DNA from 2 places in the Dechloromonas aquae genome. Region 1 is predicted to be linked to the other one. Evidence: predicted binding sites of a transcription regulator. Region 1 holds the regulator's gene; the other holds the start of a gene.
The links. The regulator FNR, encoded in region 1, switches genes on or off when oxygen is low (the NO sensors DNR and NnrR bind a similar motif). The targets are predictions, from matches to a motif close to TTGANCTAGNTCAA.
Positions count from the first base shown of each region.

Region 2: the regulator FNR is predicted to act here: its motif matches at 2,722-2,735, upstream of VX159_RS13440 (chaperone NapD).

Region 1 is NZ_CP144212.1:1,445,670-1,450,844, reverse strand. Features, by position in the region: gene hemN (oxygen-independent coproporphyrinogen III oxidase) at 1-1,333, opposite strand, end outside; gene fnr (fumarate/nitrate reduction transcriptional regulator Fnr) at 1,420-2,160, shown strand; gene VX159_RS06585 (SirB2 family protein) at 2,187-2,567, opposite strand; gene VX159_RS06580 (hypothetical protein) at 2,564-3,865, opposite strand; gene VX159_RS06575 (DUF2249 domain-containing protein) at 3,881-4,108, opposite strand; gene VX159_RS06570 (hemerythrin domain-containing protein) at 4,111-4,557, opposite strand; gene VX159_RS06565 (MBL fold metallo-hydrolase) at 4,650-5,175, opposite strand, start outside.
Region 2 is NZ_CP144212.1:2,938,656-2,943,830, reverse strand. Features, by position in the region: gene VX159_RS13455 (extracellular solute-binding protein) at 1-160, opposite strand, end outside; gene ahpF (alkyl hydroperoxide reductase subunit F) at 245-1,810, opposite strand; gene ahpC (alkyl hydroperoxide reductase subunit C) at 1,932-2,495, opposite strand; gene VX159_RS13440 (chaperone NapD) at 2,813-3,070, shown strand; gene napA (nitrate reductase catalytic subunit NapA) at 3,067-5,175, shown strand, end outside.

The DNA.
Region 1 (5,175 bases):
CACGGACCAGCATGCGTCCCGGCGGCAGCACGGTGATCCATTCGCGGTCGATCTTGACCAGGCCGCCACGCTCCAGTTCGCGCAAATCTTCCAGCTCGGCGGCAAAATATTTGTGGAAGTCGATCAGATGCGCGCTCTCGATGCTCTCGATCGACAGTTCGAAATGGCACATCAGCGCCTGGATGATCGAACGGCGCAGGATGTCGTCGGCGGTCAGTTCGATCCCGCGAAACACCGGCAGCATCCCCGAGTCGAGGCGGTCGTAGTACTCGTCGAGCGTCTTGACGTTCTGGCTGTAGGTCGGTCCGACCTTGCTGATCGACGAAATCCCGAACGACAGCATGTCGCAGTCGGCATAGGTCGAATAGCCCTGGAAATTGCGGTGCAGGCGTCCTTGCCGCTGCGCCACGGCGAGCTCGTCGTCAGGCTTGGCGAAGTGGTCCATGCCGATGAAGACGTAACCAGCTTCGGTCAGCTTGCGGATTGCCAGCGCCAGAATCTGCAGCTTGCTGTCGGCCGACGGCAAATCGTCTTCGGCAATCCGGCGCTGCGGCTTGAACAGGCTGGGCAAGTGCGCATAGTTGTAAATCGACAGACGGTCCGGGTCCATCGCCAGCACACGCTCGAGCGTGCGGTTGAAGCCCATCACGGTCTGATGCGGCAGGCCGTAGATCAGGTCCACCGAAATCGACTTGAAGCCATTGGCGCGGGCCGCTTGGATCACGTTGGCGGTTTCTTCCTCGCTCTGGATGCGGTTGACCGCCGCCTGAACACGTTCGTCGAAATCCTGGACACCGACGCTCATCCGGTTGAAGCCGAGTTCACCAAGCAGCGCCACGGTTGCCGTATCAACCTTGCGCGGGTCGACTTCAATCGAGAACTCGCCGCCTTCAAGCAACTTGAAATGCTTGCGCGTCTCGCCCATCAACTGGCGCATCTCGTCGTGCGACAGGAAGGTCGGCGTACCACCGCCCCAGTGCAGCTGGATGACCTCGTGTTCGCCGTCGGTGCCTTCGAGCGCCGCGCTCTGCAAGGCCAGTTCGCGCCCCAGGTACTTCAGATACTTGGCACTGCGCCCGTGATCCTTGGTAATGATCTTGTTGCAGGCACAGTAGTAGCAAATGGTGTTGCAGAAAGGAATATGGAAATACAGCGACAAGGGACGGCTGATACCGCCGATGTTGCGTTTGCTCAGCCACAATTTGGCGGCATCGGAGTCGAATGCCTCGACGAAACGATCCGCGGTGGGGTAGGATGTGTAACGCGGTCCATTGACGTCGAAACGACGGATGATTTCAGGATCAAAAACCAGATTTTCAGTGGCAAAATTCATTGAGCTAGGCGCCTCGCTTTTTGCGGCATTATGTTCGGAAGGTCGATTTTAACGGTTGACATGGATCAATCGATTGCAGGTTGCGTATGGGTCAGCACAAACTGAACGAAGAAGTATCCCTCGCGGTCATCAAAACGGCCTGTTCCAACTGCAACTTGCGTGAGCTCTGCCTGCCGCTTGGGCTCTCGCCTGAGGAAATGGCACGCCTCGACGATCTGGTCTCGACCCGCCGCCGGGTCAAGCGTGGCGACCACCTCTACCGCGCCAGCGAAACCTTTGATGCAATCTACGCGATCCGCAGCGGCTTTTTCAAAACCGGCGTCCTGCTCTCCGACGGCCGGGACCAGGTGACGGGCTTCCAGATGGCCGGCGAATTGCTCGGACTTGACGGAATCAGCACTGAACACCACACCTGCAACGCGATCGCCCTCGAAGACAGCGAGGTCTGCGCGATCCCCTTCTCGCGCCTGGAGTCCCTGTCGCGCGAGATTCATACCCTGCAACACCATTTCCACAAGGTAATGAGCCGCGAAATCGTCCGTGACCATGGTGTAATGATGCTGCTCGGAACAATGCGCGCCGAAGAGCGCCTGGCCGCCTTCCTGCTCAACCTGTCACAGCGCTTCACCGCGCGCGGCTTTTCTCCCTCCGAGTTCTACCTGCGGATGACCCGCGAGGAAATCGGCAGTTACCTGGGTCTCAAACTGGAAACCGTTTCACGCGCCTTTTCCCGTTTCCAGGAAGAGGGCCATATCGCAGTCCAGCAGAAACACATCCGCATTCTCAATGTTGCCGGACTCAAGAGCCTGATGCACCCGCAACACTGACCCGAACAGGGGCGGAAGCTTGCCGCTCAAGCCCAGGGCCACGGATTGCGGGTCATGGCAACGCTGACGATGTAGCCATAAGCCACCACCGCCAGCACCAGGCAGAGTGCACGCCCACGCAAGGTGGGCGCACGCTTGAGGGCCAGCGCCCCAAGGACGATGTAAGCGAGCAAACCAAAAAACTTGCCAGTCAGCCAGTCGAGCATGAACGGATATTGACCGCTCAACCACGCCAGAAGCAACGCGCTGCCCAGTAATGAACTATCGATCAGATGCGGCAATATGCGTGTCAGGCGATGACCGAGCAACGGCGACCCCCGCAGCATCCACAGCCCCCGCAGCAAGAAGCCGATGCCACTGAGCACCACACAACTGACATGCAGATGCTTCAACAACAGATAGCTCACGCCCCCTCCTCCGCGATACCCGACAATAGCCGCTGGTGCGCCCGATAACGCCGCAAGGCCAACCACAAATTCCTCGCCAGCCACAGCATGGCTGCTGCAAAACTCAGACCAGCCGGCCGTGCCAGCCAGTCGGGGAAAAACACTGCCAGCAGCAAGAGCAGCATTGCCGTGAAATACAAGCGTGATTGCAAGAGAGCATCGCGTTCAGGCAACAGCTTACCCATGCTGGGAGCCGAAACCTTGCCCTGTCCGGCATTTTGCAAATGCATCCAGGCCAGAAAAGGGACGATCTTGTATAGCATTCCGGAAATAAAGGCGACAAAGGCACCGGGCAGCAGCAAGACCCCGATCAGCACCGGCCAGCCAGCCCAGGCAAACGCCTCGGGCAAGGCATTCACGGTCAACAGCAGCAATAGCGCAAAAACCGCGCAAAGCAGCCCTCCTTGCCAGAAACGATAAATCGCGTCGGGCCGCGCCCGCCGCCGCTGCCCCTGCAGATACAAGGTCTGAACGGCAAAGGCCAGCCCCAGGCCGGCAGCCAGCTGGCGAGCCAGCAAACCGGCCGCAGCGAACCGGAAAATCTCGGCCAGCGACCAAAACAGCACGACGCCACACATTGCCCAGGGAAACAGCCAGCCGGCTCGCGCCGGATAGCCCGGCGTTAACTGAAACATCGGGACCACGACATAGGCAACGGCGGCGAGCAGGACGGTGGCCCAGGCGCCGAGAGCCCAGCCCGCATGCAGGTCAGTCACCCCCGAAACTGGCCAGGCCCAGCCACCGGCCAAGGTCAGGGCCAACCCGCCCCCCAGCAGCAAGCTGAGCGCCAACGCTGGCAAAGCCAGCTTCAGGCCGGCGATGGTAGGGCTGGTAAGGGGTACCCGCCACAAAGCCTGCACGGCAGAATGGATAAACCAGCCACCAGCCGACAGCAACAGGGCTGCCGCCAATTGCAACCAGCCTGGCCTGCCGAACAGCAATCCTGCCGCCAGCATCAGCGCACCGAGCAACAGCAGCGGATGCAGGCCACGCGCCAGCTGCAAAGGCTGGCGCAGATTGGCACCGGCAACCACCGGCAGAATCTGGATCAGCGCCCCAAGCATCACCATCAGCATGAAACCGACGGTCAGCAAGTGCGTGGCTGCCAGCAATCCGGGATGCCAGCGCGACGACAATAGGTCGCCCCCCTGCCAGACCAGAATCAGGCCGGCCAGTGCCGCCAGCAGCGGCGCCGTGATGAAAAACCTGAGAGGGGCAGCAAACGGCGGAGCATTCTCGAACGACAGCAGGGCCTGCATCGAGTCCGCCTCCGCTCAGCGAGTGATCAGGATTTCGAAAGTACCGTCAGGCAGCAATTCGGTTTCGTAGGTATGCCCATTCTGGCGCAGGACCTTGTACAGGGGGTGCGGCTCACGGAACAGCAGCAGCAGCATCCGCTCACCAACCGCCAGCCGGTCGAGCATCTCCATGGTCTGGACAAAGGGCTCCGGCGGCTCCAGATAGCGGGCATCGACCACGTGCGGCGTCTTGGGATGGCTCATGCTCACTCCCCGGCCAGTTCGCTTTCGAGGCGCGGCAACAACTCCGGCAACTCGTCCGCAAGATGCTGATCGCACATCGGATAAAGGATGTTTTCCTCTTTCATATTGTGCTGCTGCATCATGATCAGCAAGGTTTCGGCCACCCCCAGATACTCGTCGCTATCGCCGGAAACCAGCGCAGCATCGGCATCATCAAACAGGGTTCGCATCTGGGCATGCTCCATCCGCATCACCTGGGTAGGCCCCATGCTCATCCCGGTTTTGGCCTCGAATGTCGGAAAAAGCGTCTTTTCCTCACTGTCGAAATGCGCCAGCGTAGCTTGGCGGAAGTGCGCAAAAGCGGCTCGGGCGGCCTCCAGATTGCCTTTACCGACAGCCTGCTCGGCATCGGCAAAAAAATCGTCGCACCGACGATGATCGTCGGTCATCAGGTTACGTATGGTGGTCATCGTGTTACTCACGGCTGCGGAAATCTTTCCCTGATTGTCGGCGTGACCCTTGCGGTCACGCCTTGACAGCCGTCAAATCGACAAAAATGCTTTTAGTACTGGATAATTCCGACTTGCAATTCATCGAACCAGTTAATGAAGCGCTGCACGTCGGCACCGCGATAGATCGACCCGTGCTGCGGACAAAGCATGTCGATATCGAGTTGCGACACCCGTTCGCACCAGCGACGCTTGGCATCGTTCGACCCCATCCAGCGACGATGGAAGCCTTCGGCATAACGGATGTGAGTATCGAATTTTTCGACGAACAGGCTCTCATCGCCGGGCGGCAGTAATGCTGCCCCGACATCGCCGCTGAACAGGATTTTTGCCTGCTTGTCGTAAAGGTGGAAATTCCCCGAGGAGTGGAGGTAATGCGCCGGCACCGCACGCAAGGGCAGCCCGTTCAAGGAGATATCCATGCCCTCGTCGGGAATCGGGACGAAAGTCTCGGCATCGCCGCCGAAATGGGGAATGAAGCTCTCCCACAGCCAACTGATGTAGCAGCGCATCGCCGGGTTGAATTCCAGCCACAGGGCAAGCGACGAACAGATGTCGGGGTCCTGATGGGAGGCAAAG
Region 2 (5,175 bases), 1.5 Mb from region 1:
CGTTCTCACGCTTTTCGAAGGCCTGGATGATTTCACCCATCGGCCGGACCATGGTGATGCCGCAATACAGCAGCAGTTCCGGCTTGCCTTGGGCTTGCGCCGCCGGGCCAAGCAGACTGAGGGCGGCAAGCAGTGACAGTTTGAGAAAGTGGCGACGCATCAAAGCCTCCTGAGCAAACGCGCAAAGACCTTGATTCTATCGGCCTTTGCGCGTTGTTGCAGGAGAGGTGTCGGAGAGCTGGGCTCAGGCCGGGGCTGAACTGCGGATCAGATGGTCGAAGGCGCTGAGCGAGGCAGTGGCGCCAGCGCCCATGGCGATGATGATCTGCTTGTAGGGCACGGTGGTGCAGTCGCCGGCCGCAAAGACTCCGGGTACGTTGGTCTGGCCCTTGGCGTCGATCACGATTTCGCCGAAGCGCGACAGTTCGAGCGTACCCTTGAGCCAGTCGGTGTTGGGCAGCAGGCCGATCTGGACGAAGATGCCTTCGAGTTCGACGGCTTTTTCCTCGCCGGAGACGCGATCCTTGTAGCGCAAGCCATTGACCTTCTGCCCGTCGCCGGTGACTTCGGTGGTCTGCGCCGACTTGATCACGGTGACGTTGGGCAGGCTGTAGAGCTTGTTCTGCAGCACCGCGTCGGCGCGCAGGGTGTCGGCAAATTCGAGCAGGGTGACGTGGGCAACGATGCCGGCGAGGTCAATCGCGGCTTCGACGCCGGAGTTGCCGCCGCCGATCACCGCCACGCGCTTGCCCTTGAACAGTGGGCCATCGCAATGTGGGCAGAAGCAGACGCCCTTGGCCTTGTATTCTTTCTCGCCAGGGATGTTCATCTCGCGCCAGCGGGCGCCGGTGGAGAGGATGACGGTTTTGGCCTGCAACTTGGCGCCGTTTTCCAGCTCGATCCCGACCAGACCGCCGTTTTCTGCGGCCGGAATCAGCTTGCCGGCACGCTGCAGGTTCATCACGTCGACGGCGTATTCCTTGACGTGCTGTTCCAGCGAGGCGACCAGCTTGGGGCCTTCGGTATGGCTGACCGAGATGAAGTTTTCGATCCCCAGCGTATCCATGACCTGGCCGCCGAAGCGTTCGGCGAGCACACCAGTGCGGATGCCTTTGCGTGCGGCGTAGATCGCCGCTGCCGCACCGGCCGGGCCGCCACCGACCACCAGCACGTCGAAGGCTTCCTTCTTGCCGAGTTCTTCGGCAGCGCGAGCGGCAGCGCCGGTGTCGACCTTGGCCAGGATTTCCTCGATCAGCATGCGGCCGGCGCCGAATTCCTCGCCGTTCAGGTAGCTGGTCGGCACGGCCATGATCTGGCGCGCTTCGACCTCGCTCTGGAACAGCGCACCGTCGATCATCGTGCTGGTCACATTCGGGTTGAGCACTGCCATCAGGTTGAGTGCCTGGACCACGTCCGGGCAGTTGTGGCAGGAGAGCGAGATATAGGTTTCGAAGTGGAAGGGGCCGGGCAAGGCCTTGATCTGCTCAATCACCGTCGGCTCAACCTTGGGCGGATGGCCGCCGGTCTGCAGCAGGGCGAGGACCAGCGAGGTGAATTCGTGACCCATCGGCAGGCCGGCAAAGTGAATGCGCGGCGTTTCGCCGGGCAGGCCGACGGCAAACGAGGGGCGGCGGCTGGCATTGCCGTCTTCGCGCAGGCTGACCTTGGGCGAGCAGGCGACGATCTCGGCGAGCAAGGCCCGCATTTCGCCAGCCGCGGCGCTGTCATCCAGCGTGGCCACGAGTTCGATCGGGCGTTGCAGGCGTTCGAGGTAGGCGGTCAATTGGCCTTTGATCTGACTGTCGAGCATGTGGCTTCTCCCTGGCTGAATTTCACTGAAATGTCACGGTCGACCGTGACATTTCGCTGAAATCCCGCCGCCGGGTAGCGGCGGGTTTCTGTTTTTATATATCTCTGTTGGTGGCTGGGGCTTAGATCTTGCCGACCAGGTCAAGCGACGGGGCCAGGGTCTTTTCGCCTTCCTTCCACTTGGCCGGGCAGACTTCGCCCGGGTGAGCGGCGGTGTATTGGGCAGCCTTCAGCTTGCGCAGGGTTTCGGACACATCGCGGGCGATTTCGTTGGAGTGGATTTCAACGGTCTTGATCACGCCGTCCGGGTTGATCACGAAGGTACCGCGCAGGGCCAGGCCTTCTTCCGGGATATGCACGCCGAAAGCGTTGGTCAGGGCGTGGGTCGGGTCGCCGATCAGCGGGAACTGGGCCTTGCCGACGGCCGGCGAGGTTTCGTGCCAGACCTTGTGCGAGAAGTGGGTGTCGGTGGTGACGATGTACACCTCGGCGCCAGCCTTCTGGAATTCAGCGTAATTGTTGGCGGCGTCTTCGATTTCGGTCGGGCAGTTGAAGGTGAAGGCGGCCGGCATGAAAATCAGGACCGACCACTTGCCCTTGAGGCTGGCTTCGGTGACTTCGATGAACTTGCCGTTGTGGAAAGCCTGGGCCTTGAACGGTTGAACTTGGGTATTGATCAGCGACATCTGGGACTCCTTGAGAGGTGGGTTGTTGTTGAACACGGATGCATCTTAGGAAAGCTCCGGCCGGCAAGCCAATTGATTGCATCAATCTGCCGGATATTGAATCCCTATCGCCCGGCGGGATATTGCTCCGCGCAGCCGGGGCGGCAGCGTTGGTGGAAACTTAGTTATAAAGAACTAGACTGTTTTAGTCCTTACGGAGCGAAGGGCTTCTTACTGCAGTATGTAGTTGACTCATATCAAGTAAAAAGGCCGGTCGAGCGTGAAGACTGCGCCCCGAGGCCGTGTCTGGACGGCCGTTTTCTGGAGGTTATCGCCGGATGAACATATCCAGCGTCATATTGCATGTCGTGCCCGAGCGCCTGGAAGAGGCGTGCGCGGTGCTGGCCGGAATGCCGGGAGTGGAGATTCACGCCCGGAGCCCGGAAGGCAAGGTCGTGGTGACCGTCGAAGACAGCGATACCAATTCGGCTGCGGATTCCTACGTGGCTTTGCATGGCATTCCCGGCGTCGCATCGGTGGCCATGGTTTATCAATACAGCGACGATGTCATGGATTCCCAGGAGGTGGAGGCGTGAAACTCAATCGACGTGATTTCATCAAGGCCAATGCAGCAGCAGCGGCCATTTCGGCAGCCGGCATGACGGCGCCGACCGCTGCCGTCGCGGCAGGTAAGGACGAGATTCGCTGGGACAAGGCGCCCTGTCGTTTCTGCGGCACCGGTTGTTCGGTGCTGGTCGGTACCCAGGACGGGCGCGTCGTCGCTACCCAGGGCGACCCGGATGCGCCGGTTAATCGCGGCCTGAACTGCATCAAGGGCTATTTCCTGTCGAAGATCATGTACGGCACGGATCGCCTGAAGACGCCGATGCTGCGGATGAAGGACGGCAAGTACGACAAGAACGGCGATTTCGCCCCGATCACCTGGAAACAGGCCTTCGACATCATGGAGGAGAAAGTCCGGGCAACGCTGAAGACCAAGGGCCCCAATGGTCTGGCAATGTTCGGCTCCGGTCAGTGGACGATCTGGGAAGGTTATGCCGCCTCCAAGCTGTGGAAGGCCGGTTTCCGCACCAATAATCTGGACCCTAACGCCCGTCACTGCATGGCCTCCGCCGTAGCCGGTTTCATGCGCACCTTCGGGATCGACGAGCCGATGGGCTGCTACGATGACATCGAGCATGCCGACGCCTTCTTCCTGTGGGGCTCGAACATGGCCGAGATGCACCCCATCCTGTGGACCCGCATCACCGACCGCAAGCTGTCGAACAAGCACGTCAAGGTCGGCGTGTTGTCTACCTTCGAACACCGCTCGTTCGAACTGGCCGACATCCCGATGGTGTTCAAGCCGAACACCGATCTGGCGATCCTCAACTTCATCTGCCATCACATCATTTCGACCGGCAAGGTGAACCAGGACTTCGTCAGCAAGCACGTCAAGTTCAAGAAGGGCGAAACCGACATCGGTTTTGGTCTGCGCCCGAATCACGATCTGGAAAAGAAGGCCAGCAACAACGGCTATCCGGGCGAAGACGGCAAGCCGAAGGGCAACCCGGCCAAGGCGGATGACATCAGCTTTGACGATTTCAAGAAGTTCGTCTCCGAGTACACCGCCGAAAAGACTTCGAAGATTTCCGGGGTGCCGGTCAAGGATCTGGTCGCGATGGCCGAGCTCTATGCCGATCCGAAGACCAAGGTGATGTCGTTCTGGACCATGGGTTTCAACCAGCATACGCGCGGCACCTGGGTCAATAACATGATCTACAACGTGCACCTGCTGGTCGGCAAGATCTCCGAGCCGGGCAACAGCCCGTTCTCGCTGACCGGTCAGCCGTCCGCCTGCGGCACGGCGCGCGAAGTCGGGACTTTCGCCCATCGCCTGCCGGCCGACATGCTGGTGACCAACCCGGATCACCGCAAGCACACCGAAGAAATCTGGCAATTGCCGGAAGGCACCATCCCCGACAAGATCGGTCTCCACGCCGTGGCCATGGCCCGTGCCCTCAAGGACGGCAAGATCGGTTTCTACTGGCAGCAGTGCAACAACAACATGCAAGCCGGTCCGAACATCAACGGCGAACTGTATCCGGGTTGGCGCAACCCGGAGGTCTTCGCCGTCGTTTCCGATCCCTACCCGACGGTTTCGGCCATGGCGGCCGATCTGATCCTGCCGACCGCCATGTGGGTCGAAAAGGAAGGTGCTTACGGCAATGCCGAACGGCGTACCCAGTTCTGGCGCCAGCAGGTCAAGGCACCGGGCGAATCCCGCTCCGACGTCTGGCAGGTGATGGAATTCTCCAAGCGCTTCAAGGTCGAGGATGTCTGGCCGGCCGATCTGATCGCCAAGGCACCGAAGCTGAAGGGCAAGACCCTGTTCGACGTGCTCTACGCCAACGGCGTGGTCAACAAGTACAAGCTGAACGAGCTCCAGGCCGGGCACGAGAACGACGATTCGAAACTGCTGGGTTTCTACATCCAGAAAGGCTTGTTCGAAGAATATGCCCAGTTCGGTCGCGGTCACGGTCACGATCTGGCCTCGTTCGAGACCTATCACAAGGCACGCGGCCTGCGCTGGCCGGTGGTCGAGGGCAAGGAAACCCTGTGGCGTTTCCGTGAGGGCTACGATCCGTACGTCAAGAAAGGCGACGGTGTGAAGTTCTATGGCCACAAGGATGGCAAGGCA